DNA from 2 places in the Mesorhizobium sp. WSM4841 genome. Region 1 is predicted to be linked to the other one. Evidence: predicted binding sites of a transcription regulator. Region 1 holds the regulator's gene; the other holds the start of a gene.
The links. Region 1 encodes LexA, which represses DNA repair genes until DNA is damaged. Its sites were predicted from a motif close to TGTTCNNNNTGTGTTCNG; they were not measured.
Positions count from the first base shown of each region.

Region 1 (5,851 bases):
CCTGCTTGGCCCGCTCTCTAATCCGGCCAGTGTGAGCCGGCAGATGGTCGGCGTCTTCTTGCCGGAATGGATCATGCCGGTGGCCGAGACGCTGAAGGCACTGGGCGCCGACCACGCCTGGGTCGCCCATGGCGACGGTTATGACGAGATCACCACCACCGGTGAAACCCAAGTGGCCGAACTGGTCGGCGGCGAGATCCGAACCTTTACGCTGACACCGGAAGCGGTTGGGCTGAAGCGGCACACCAAGGACGAGTTGCGCGGCGGCGATGCCGCCTACAACGCCCAGGCGCTGCGCGACATGCTGGGCGGCGCTGCCGGCGCCTTTCGTGATACGGTGCTGATGAACGCCGGCGCGGGGCTGGTGGTGGCGGGCAAGGCGACGACGCTTGCCGACGGCATGGCGACGGCGGCGCAAGCCATCGACAGTGGCCGGGCGCTGAAAGTGCTCGATCGGCTGGTCGAGATTTCGAACGGATAGAGCCGTGTCTGATATCCTGCGCAAGATCGAAGCCTACAAGCGCGACGAGATCGCCGCGGCGAAGGCGCGCGTGCCGCTTGCCGAGGTCAAGGCGCGGGCGAAGGACACCGACGCAGCGCGCGGCTTTCTCTCGGCTCTTGAAGCCAGGCGCAAATCCGGCAGCTTCGCGCTGATCGCCGAGATCAAGAAGGCCAGCCCGTCCAAGGGCCTGATCCGTGCCGATTTCGATCCGCCGGCACTGGCCAGGGCCTATGCGAAAGGTGGCGCCGCCTGCCTTTCGGTGCTGACCGACGCGCCGTCCTTCCAGGGTGCGCCTGAATTCCTCACCGATGCGCGCAACGCCGTGACATTGCCCGCTTTGCGCAAGGATTTTCTGTTCGAGCCTTATCAGGTATTCGAAGCCCGTGCGTGGGGCGCTGACGCCATCCTGATCATCATGGCGAGCGTCGATGACGCCGTGGCCAGGGAACTCGAAACGACGGCGTTCGAACTCGGCATGGACGCGCTGGTCGAAGTGCATGACGAGGCTGAGACGGAACGCGCGCTGAAACTGTCATCGCGGCTGATCGGCATCAACAACCGCAATCTCCGGACGTTCGAAACCAGCATCGAGACCTCGGAGCGGCTCGCGACGATGATGCCGGCAGACCGCCTGCTGGTCAGCGAGAGCGGTATTTTCTCGCACGAAGACTGCCGCAGGCTGCAACGGAGCGACATCGGTACGTTCCTCGTCGGCGAGAGCCTGATGCGGCAACAGGACGTGGCCACTGCGACGCGCCTGCTTTTGACGGGCAATGCGCCCGCCATTGCATCGGCCCGAAAATCGGAATCGATTTTCGGAGAGCACGATGCATAGATTCAAAGTGTTAGAGCGTGCTTTGCGCGTCCAGACGGACGCACGTCGCGCTAAGGTGACCTGACGATGACGGCCGCCCTCACCCATCTTGGCGCGAAAGGCGAAGCCAATATGGTCGATGTCGGCGACAAGGCGGAGACGACGCGCACGGCAATCGCCGAAGGTCTTGTCTCGATGCGGCCCGAAACGCTGAAGATGATTCTCGACGGCGATGCCAAGAAGGGCGACGTGCTGGGCACGGCGCGCATCGCCGGCATCATGGCGGCCAAGAGGACGCATGAGCTGATCCCGCTCTGCCATCCGCTGCTGTTGACCAAGGTATCCATTGACATCGAACCGGACGCGACGCTGCCAGGCCTGAAGGTCACGGCGCTGGCCCGCGTCACCGGTAAGACCGGCGTCGAGATGGAAGCGCTGACCGCCGTCTCGGTCGCCTGCCTGACCATCTATGACATGGCCAAGGCGGTCGACCGCGCCATGGTGATCTCGGGCATCAGGCTGGCGGAAAAGACCGGCGGCAAATCCGGCGACTACAAGGCGGATGCCAAGGGGGCAGGCTAATAATGGCACTGCTTCCGGTCGCCGAGGCGCTCGAGCGCCTGCTTGAGGATGCTGCGCCCTTGCAGGCTGAAAGCGTCGCCCTGATGGACGCCGCCGACCGCGTGCTGGCGGAGCCGCTCCTGGCGCTCCGCACCCAGCCGCCGTTCAACGCGTCCGCCATGGACGGCTATGCCGTGCGGGCCGAGGATGTCGCATCCGTGCCCGCAAGACTTTCGGTGATCGGCATGGCGCCGGCCGGACGCGGCTTTGCCGGAACAGTCGGCCCGGCGCAGGCCGTGCGCATCTTCACCGGCGCGCCGCTTCCTGCAGGCGCGGACACCATCGTCATCCAGGAGAATGTCCGCGACCTCGGCGGCGGCAGCATCGAAGTGACCGCGTCGACGGTTGAAGGCCGCAACATCCGCCGCCTCGGGCTCGATTTCTCGAAGGGCGACGTCCTGCTGGAGAAAGGCCGCCCGCTTGATCCGGCGGCATTGTCGCTGGCGGCGTCGGCCAACCACCCGCAGGTCAGCGTGGTGAAACGGCCGTTGGTCGCCATCATCGCCACCGGCGACGAATTGCTGCCGCCGGGCAGCGACCTTGGCCCCGACCAGATCATCTCGTCCAATGCCTATGGCGTCGCCGCCGCGGCCCGCTCGGTCGGCGCCAGCGCGCTCGATCTCGGCATCGCCCCCGACCGCAAGGAGGCGATCGCCACGCTGGTGAAACAAGCGGTCGACGCAGGCGCCGACGTCATCGTCACGCTGGGCGGCGCCTCGGTCGGCGACCATGACCTGGTCCATGACGTGCTGACCGGTGAAGGCATGACGCTCGATTTCTGGAAAATCGCCATGCGGCCCGGCAAGCCGCTGATGTTCGGGCGGCTGGGTGACATCCGCTGCATCGGCCTGCCTGGCAATCCGGTGGCGAGCCTGGTCTGCACGCAGCTCTTTCTGACGCCGCTGCTTGCGCGGCTCGGCGGCCGCGCCTTCCGGCAGGACATGCGTCAGGCGCGGCTCGGCGCCGCCATGCCGGCCAACGATCTCAGGCAGGACTATGTACGCGCCGTGGTTAGCGAAGAAGCCGGCACGCTGCTGGCGACCCCGTTCGGCATCCAGGATTCCTCGATGCTCAAAATGCTGGCCGACGCCAACGGGCTGATCGTGCGCGAGCCGTTCGCTCCCCCAGCCGCGACGGGCGCCGCGTGCAGCGTGCTGATGCTACGCTGAACAAAACGTCAACACATTCATTAAATTTTAAACGGTTGCGGAACACAACTGGAACAGATAGTGTTTGTTCTGGGTTTGTTTTTCTGATTCTGTTGGGGGTCGCGATGCTGACACGCAAACAACATGAACTGCTGATGTTCATCCACGAGCGGCTGAAGGAAAGCGGCATTCCGCCCTCGTTCGACGAGATGAAGGAAGCGCTCGACCTCGCCTCGAAGTCGGGGATCCATCGGCTGATCACTGCACTGGAGGAGCGCGGTTTCATTCGCCGCCTGCCCAACCGCGCCCGCGCGCTGGAGGTGCTGCGCCTGCCCGATTCGATCGCGCCCGGCCTCAATGCGGCGCGCAAATTCTCGCCAAGCGTCATTCAGGGCAGCCTTGGGCAGGGCAGCCTCGGACGACAGATCAAGCCGGCGCCTTCGCGCATGCCCGCAGCCGGCAATGACGACGACGTCGTTGCCACCATCTCCATACCGGTGATGGGCCGCATCGCTGCCGGTGTGCCGATCGACGCCATCCAGCACCAGACGCATTCGATTTCGGTACCACCGGACATGATCACCGGCGGCACGCACTACGCGCTGGAGGTCAAGGGTGACTCGATGATCGAGGCCGGCATTTTCGACGGCGACACGGTCATCATCCGCAACGCCGACACCGCCCAGCCTGGCGAGATCATCGTCGCCTTGGTCGACGACGAGGAAGCGACGCTGAAGCGGTTCCGCCGCAAAGGTGCCTCGATCGCACTGGAAGCCGCCAATCCGGCCTATGAGACGCGCATCTTCGGGCCGGACAGGGTCAAGGTGCAAGGCAAGCTCGTCGGACTGATCCGGCGTTACTGAACGGCAGGCTTTTTGGGTTTCTCGGCCCTGCGGTATGGCGGCAGGCCCCTCGCCTCGCGCGAAAATCTCCGCTGCTCATGCCAAGGCCTATAGGGCTGTCTGACGGCAAAACGGATTTCTGCGCGCGTCGTCGCAGATAGCGGATCGAAAAAGACGGCGGCACTGCCCATGCGAGCGAGCTGCCGTTTGGTGACGACGAGAACCAGCGGATTGCGGCAGGGATTATAATAGGCTGTGGCATCATCGATGACGATCAAATCCGCAAAGGCACAGGCTGGCCGTGCGGTTTTGCGGTCGTCGGCGAGCGCGATGATCGCGCCGGACTGGTGCCGGGCGAGGCACAGGCCGGCAGTGCAGTAGAAGGGCGCTCCCGGCGGCAGGTCGGCCGGGTCGACGATGTCGAACCGCACGTCTCCTTTTTCGAATGTCTCCGGCTCGACAATGGTCGCTGAAACCAGCGCATGTTTCCAGTTGTCGGTGGTGAATTCGTTCGAGTGCACCCGGTTGACGGCAAGTTCGCCGCCGCCGATCGGCAGCGCCACCAGATGCGCATCTTCCGAAATCAGCACGTCGGGGGTGCGCGTCTCGGAAATCGTCAGCAGGCCGGCGAGCGCAAAGGGAAGTGCCGCAAGCCGCAACCATGTCGTTGCCATCGTGGCGATGACCAGGGCGGCCGTCACCAGCAGAACCGACTGCAACGAGATCAGCCCGACGGCATCGACCGGCGACCGCTCGGAGATCCATCCCGATATTGCAATCATGGCCGTCAGCCCCTTGCCCATCATGTATAGGAAAGGGCCGTCGAAGCCGAACGGCATTGCCAAGGCGCTGACGACGGCCAGGAACATCACGACCGTGACGATCGGCATGACGGCCAGATTGGCGAACAGGCTGAGCGGCGAGACGCGCTGGAAGTGCCAGATGGCGAAGAGTGCGGTGGCGCTGCCGGCAATGATGGAGGTCATTGCGATGGTACCTGTCCCAGCGGCAAGTTTTCGCGTGACGAAAGCGATCGTTGACCGTCGCTGTGGCGGCGCGGTGGCCTTGTCGGCACGATAGTCGGACCAGCCGGCATAGGCGCCCACGAGAGCAGCGGTCGCGGCGAAGGACATCTGGAAGCTTGGGCCGACCACCTCGTGCGGCGACACGACGATGACGGCGATGGCCGAAATCGCCAGATTGCGCATGGTGAGTGCCGCCCGGTCGAACAGCACGGCGACAAGCATTACCGCCAGCATGATAAAGCTGCGTTCAGCCGCGACCACGATACCGGAAAAAATCAGATAGGCAGCGATGGAAACGAGTGCGGCAGCAGCCGCATATTTTTTGACCGGCCGGCGCGACGAAAAATCGGGAACCAGCGCAAAGGCGCCGCGCAGCAATCCCATGATGGTGCCGGCGACAAGCGCCATGTGCAGGCCGGAAATCGAGATGATGTGGTAGATGCCGGTGCGCCGCATCGATTCGTTTATCTCTTCGGGAATGCCGGCACGCACGCCGACGATCAGCGCGGCGGCAATCTCCCCCTCGGCGCCACCGATGCTGTCCCTGATATGGTCGGCGATGGTTTCACGCGCCTTTTCGATCGAGGAAGAAATGCGCGCGGCGAACGGTGCATCTTCGGAAACGACGATCTTCGGATTGCCGAGGAAAAAGCCACTGGCACCGATACCGGCGAAATAGCTGTCGAAGGAGAAGTCATAACTGTCCGGCCTAACCGGGCCAGTCGGAGGCAGAAGCCTCACATAGCCGGTTGCCACCGAGCCTGCGGTCATCTCAGCGGGAATTTTGCGTGCCGAAACCCTGACACGTTCCGGCGCATAACGCAGTGTCGGCCGGGCGGTCGACATCACGTCGATGGTCAGCCTGATCCGGCCGTTCGCCATCTGATCGAGCCTAACGA
Region 1 is NZ_JBVVQC010000005.1:134,956-140,806, forward strand. It holds gene trpD (anthranilate phosphoribosyltransferase) at 1-481, shown strand, start outside; gene trpC (indole-3-glycerol phosphate synthase TrpC) at 486-1,337, shown strand; gene moaC (cyclic pyranopterin monophosphate synthase MoaC) at 1,404-1,898, shown strand; gene AC0L14_RS08030 (molybdopterin molybdotransferase MoeA) at 1,901-3,106, shown strand; gene lexA (transcriptional repressor LexA) at 3,211-3,948, shown strand; gene AC0L14_RS08040 (ComEC/Rec2 family competence protein) at 3,942-5,851, opposite strand, start outside.

Region 2 (5,851 bases), on a different contig from region 1:
CGCCAATGCGCGCTGGGGCTCGCTCTATGACGCGCTCTACGGCACCGACGCCATTCCCGAGACCGGCGGCGCCGAGAAGGGAGGCAGATTCAATCCCGTGCGCGGCGCCAAGGTCATTGCCTGGGCGAAGGATTTTCTCGACGAGTCGGTGCCGGTCACCTCGGGCAAATGGGCAGGGGTGAACGGGCTTTCGGTTGCCAACGGCATGTTGCGGCTGGGCGAGGGCGCCGGCGCCACCACGCTTGCCGACCCCAGACAGTTTGCCGGCTATCGCGGCGACGCCGCCAATCCCGAAGCCGTCCTGCTCACCAAGAATGGCCTGCATATCGAGATCGTCATCGACCGCAGCAACCAGATCGGCAAGACCGATCCGGCCGGCATTGCCGAAGTCGTGCTGGAATCGGCGCTGACCACCATCCAGGACTGCGAGGATTCGGTCGCGGCGGTGGATGCGCAGGACAAGGTCGTGGTCTACCGCAACTGGCTCGGCCTGATGAAGGGCGACCTTGCCGAGGAGATCACGAAGGGCGGCAAGACCTTTACGCGAAAACTCAATTCCGACCGGTCGTATACCGCGCCTGATGGCGGCGCTCTGAGCCTGCCCGGCCGCTCGCTGATGCTGGTCAGGAATGTCGGTCACCTCATGACCAATCCGGCGATAACGGACCGCGACGGCAACGAGGTGCCGGAAGGCATCATGGATGCGGCGATGACGGCGTTGATCGCGCTGCACGATGTTGGGCCGATCGGGCGCCGCGCCAATTCACGCGCCGGCTCGATGTATGTCGTAAAACCCAAGATGCACGGGCCGGAGGAAGTCGCTTTCGCCGTCGAGATATTCGACCGCGTCGAGGCGCTGCTCGGCATGGCCGAAAATACCATCAAGATGGGCATCATGGACGAGGAGCGGCGCACCACCGTGAACCTCAAGGAGGCGATCCGCGCCGCCAAAGACCGCGTCGTCTTCATCAACACCGGTTTCCTCGACCGCACCGGCGACGAGATCCACACCTCGATGGAAGCCGGCCCGATGATCCGCAAGGGCGACATGAAGCAGGCCGCCTGGATTGCCGCCTATGAGGCCTGGAACGTCGACACCGGGCTGGAATGCGGGCTGGCCGGCCATGCCCAGATCGGCAAGGGCATGTGGGCGATGCCCGACCTAATGGCGGCAATGTTGGCCGAGAAGATCGCCCATCCCAAGGCCGGCGCCAACACCGCCTGGGTGCCGTCGCCGACGGCGGCAACGCTGCACGCCACCCACTACCACAAGGTCGACGTTCAGGCCGTGCAGGCGGCGCTGAAAAGCCGGCCCAAGGCAAAGCTCGACGACATATTGTCGGTGCCGGTAGCGGTGCGGCCGAACTGGTCTCAGGCAGACATCCAGAAGGAGCTCGACAACAACGCGCAGGGCATTCTGGGCTATGTCGTGCGCTGGATCGACCAGGGCGTCGGCTGCTCGAAAGTGCCTGACATCAATGACATCGGCCTGATGGAGGACCGCGCCACGCTGCGCATCTCCTCGCAGCACATCGCCAACTGGCTGCATCATGGCGTCTGCACCTCGGACCAGGTGATGGAGACGATGAAGCGCATGGCTGGCGTCGTCGACCGCCAGAACGCAGGCGATCCGCTCTACCAGCCGATGGCGCCGGACTTCGACAAATCGATCGCCTTCCTCGCTGCCTGCGACTTGGTTTTCAAAGGCCGCACCCAGCCCAACGGCTACACCGAACCAGTACTGCACGCGCGGCGGCTGGAGCTGAAGGCACGTGCATCGGCCTGACCCGAAGGTTCAACCTTTAAGGAGGCGGGTGAGGTAGGCTCGGCGTCCCCCACCCCTCAAGGGGAGGGAAACGTCACGCCGCCTGCGCCATCCGCTCCGAGCTCATGCGGTAGGAAATCGCCTCGGCCAGATGGATGCGGCCGACCGTCTCGCTCGCCTCGAGATCGGCCAGCGTCCGCGCCACTTTTAGCACCCGATGATAGGCCCGTGCGGAAAAGCCGAGTTTTTCGCTGGCGTCCCTGAGCAGCGACAGGCCTGATGCATCCGGCATCGCGATCTCCTCAATGACCGAGGGCGAGCAATGCGCGTTGGTGGTGGCGGAGGTCGCGCCGAGCCGTTCGAAACGCTCGCGCTGGATCGTCCGGGCGCGTGCCACGCGCAATGCCACCGCGGCACTTTTCTCCGCCCGGTCCGGCCGGATCAGATCGCTGGCCGAGACCGCCGGCACCTCGATCCGGAGATCGATGCGGTCGAGCAGCGGGCCGGAAATGCGCGCCTGGTAGTCGGTGCGGCAACGGTCGCCGCGCAGGCAGCGATAGCCCGGCTCGCCGGCCATGCCGCAGCGGCACGGATTCATCGCCGCGACCAGCTGGATGCGCGCCGGATAGGTGACGCGATGGTTGGCGCGGGCGATCATGCAATCGCCGGTCTCCAGCGGCTGGCGCAGCGCATCGAGCGCCTGCGGCGAGAATTCGGGAAACTCGTCGAGGAACAGCACGCCGTGATGGGCAAGCGAGGCCTCGCCCGGCCGCACGCGCAGGCCGCCGCCGACCATCGCCGCCATCGAGGCCGAATGGTGCGGCGCTCGGAACGGCCGCCGGTCGGTCAGTTTTCCCTCGCCGAGTTCGCCTGCCACTGATGCGATCATCGAGACTTCGAGCAATTCCCTCGGCGCCAGCGGCGGCAGGATCGACGGCAGCCGCTGCGCCAGCATCGATTTTCCCGATCCCGGCGGTCCGACCATCAGCAGATTGTGGCCGCCGGCTGCCGCCACTTCCAGTGCTCGCTTGGCGGTCTCCTGGCCCTTGATGTCGGCGAGATCCGGCAGGTCGCGCGCCGAGGTATGGATGCCGGCTTCCGGCCGCGACAGCACCTGCGTGCCGCGAAAATGATTGGCGATGGCGATCAGGCTGCGTGGCGCCAGGATGTCGAAATCCTTGCCGGCCCACGCCGCTTCCGGGCCGCAGGCGAAAGGACAGATCAGGCCCTTGCCTTCGGCATTGGCGCCGATCGCCGCCGGCAGCGCGCCGGCCACCGCGGCGATGGTGCCGTCGAGCGACAGCTCGCCAAGCACGACATAGCCGGACAGCATGTCGCCTGGAATGGCGCCCAATGCCGCCATCAGACCGAGCGCGATCGGCAAATCGTAATGGCTGCCTTCCTTGGGCAGGTCAGCCGGCGCCAGGTTAACCGTGACCTTCTTGGACGGCATCGACAGGCCCGACGCATGCAGCGCTGCCTGAACCCGCTCGCGGCTTTCGGCCACCGCCTTGTCGCCGAGGCCGACGATGTGCATGTTGACCTTGCCCGGCGCGATCATCACCTGCACGTCGACCGGCACGGCCTCAATGCCTTGGAAAGCGACCGTGCGAACCCTTGCCACCATTTTTTGTCCCCGGACATGGGCTCGCCCGAAGCCCATGCGATCATGCCGCGAACGGCGTTTACCAGAAACAACCACAGATTTCACACGAAGGCAAGAACATTACGGGAACAACTGGACGCTACAATCTGATGGCGTCGCGGCGCTAACGGGTCGGAAAAACACTGTTCCGCAAAGCGTGCGCTTACTTGCGTTTGTCCTCGACCGCATCCCAGAACAGGCTCGCAATATCGGCGCCACCAAAACGCTGCACCTCGCGCACGCCGGTCGGCGACGTCACGTTGATCTCGGTCATGTAGTCGCCGATCACGTCGATGCCGACGAGGATAAAGCCGCGCTCTTTCAGCGACGGGCCGATGCGGGCGCAGATCTCGCGTTCGCGCTCCGTCAATTCGGTTTTTTCGGCACGGCCGCCGACATGCATGTTGGAACGTGAATCAGTCTCGGCCGGCACCCGGTTGATGGCGCCGACCGGCTCACCGTCGATCAGGATGATGCGCTTATCGCCGGCGCGCACCTCCTTGAGATAGCGCTGCACGATGTAGGGCTCGCGGAACAACTGCCCGAACATCTCGAGCAGCGAGGCAAGGTTGCGGTCGGCCTCGTGCAGGTGGAAGATGCCGGCGCCGCCATTGCCGTAGAGCGGCTTGACGATGATGTCGCCGAACTCCTTGCGGAAGGCGGCGACCTCCAGCGGGTCCTTGGTGATCAGCGTTTCCGGCATCAGGTCGGGGAATTCGGTGACGAAGATCTTTTCCGGGCTGTTGCGCACCCAGGCCGGGTCGTTGACCACCAGCGTCTTGGGATGGATACGCTCGAGGATATGCGTGGAGGTGATGTAGTTCATGTCGAACGGCGGATCCTGCCTGAGCAGGATGACGTCCATCTCCGACAGGTCGGTGCGGACTTCTTCGCCGAGCGAATAGTGATTGCCGTTCTCATCGCGGACCTGCATTGCCTCGATGCGGGCAAACACCTTGCCGCCGCGCAGCAACAGTCGATCGGGCGTATAATGGAAGAGCTGATGGCCGCGCCGCTGCGCTTCCAGCGACAGCGCGAAAGACGTGTCGCCGGCAATCGAGACGGTGGAGATGTGGTCCATCTGGACGGCGATTTTCAAAGGCATGGCGGATCTCCGGCGGATCGTATGGGCTGCTTGCTTGCCTGTACAACCTCGCCGGTCATCTGCCAATCGCGACATTTTGAGGATTGCCTGCTGCAAGCGGGCGTCTGTCGGTCAGTTGCAGGCAAAGCGAGGCTGTGCGTGCGCTCGATGCCTTCGTGGGTTGGCCGCGCTGCGAGGACGCATAGTGGGGCGTGATCGACTTTTTGTCTGACATAAGCCTCGGGAATCGGTTTTTCTCCCTTGCTCCCCCGACCGGGCTGGGTAGGATGCGCGCCGACTGAGCCTACAGCGCCGCGCGTCCTTTTGGACGCTCAAAGGACGCTGTAGCACTTTGATTTTGCGCATGATCCTTTCCGAAAATCGAAACTGATTTTCGGGCCATGCGCAGGGAGAAAAAGATGATGCCATCGGCGCGCTTTGCCGACCTTGAAGGTGCTTCGGTGCTGATTACCGGCGGCGGTTCCGGCATCGGTGCGGCGCTGACGGAGGGCTTTGCCCACCAGGGAGCAAAGGTCGCCTTCATCGACATCGCCGACGGCCCGAGCCTGGCGCTGGCCGATCGCATCGAGAAGGATCTCGGCCGGCGGCCCTTTTATCTCAAGACGGACATACGCGACATCGAGGCGCTGCGGGCTTCAGCCGCCAAGGCGGCCGAAGCCCATGGCGACGTCACCGTGCTGGTCAACAATGCAGCAGTTGACGATCGCCACGCGGTGGAAGATGTCACCGTGGAGTTCTGGGACAACAACCAAGCGGTTAATCTGCGTCCGCATTTCTTCTCCGCACAGGCGGTGGCGCCGGGCATGAAGCGCGCCGGCGGCGGCTCGATCATCAACTTCACGTCGACATCGTTTCTGATCAACCACCCCGATATGCCGGCCTATACCGCGGCCAAGGCCGGCATCGTCGGCCTGACCAAGGGGCTTGCCGGCAAGCTCGGCGCCGACGGCATTCGCGTCAATGCGATCGCACCCGGCTGGGTGATCACTGAGCGGCAGAAGGAGCTCTGGGTTAGCGAACAGGCGCTCGCCGCCCATATTGCCAAGCAATGCATCAAGCAAGTGATGCAGCCGGAAGACATTGTCGGCACGGTGCTGTTCCTGGCGTCGGATGCTTCGCGCATGCTGACCGCGCAGATGCTGATCGTCGATGGGGGCTTCCTGTGAACTCAGCGAGCAGCGTGCCTTCTGTCGCCGCCGTCGACTGGGGCACGACCCGTCTCAGGGTCTGGCTGGTCGATGAGGCCGGAAACGTGCTTGCCGAGCGCCGCGGCGACGACGGGCTGATCACCGCGCAAGCCGCCGGGTTTTCGACCGTCCTCGAAGGACATCTGGCG
Region 2 is NZ_JBVVQC010000004.1:18,008-23,858, forward strand. It holds gene AC0L14_RS05700 (malate synthase G) at 1-1,786, shown strand, start outside; gene AC0L14_RS05705 (YifB family Mg chelatase-like AAA ATPase) at 1,860-3,392, opposite strand; gene gshB (glutathione synthase) at 3,574-4,515, opposite strand; gene AC0L14_RS05715 (SDR family NAD(P)-dependent oxidoreductase) at 4,914-5,681, shown strand; gene AC0L14_RS05720 (2-dehydro-3-deoxygalactonokinase) at 5,678-5,851, shown strand, end outside.
Region 2: AC0L14_RS05705 (YifB family Mg chelatase-like AAA ATPase) is a predicted target of LexA. The motif match lies at 3,485-3,502, and genes of this name have one in related genera.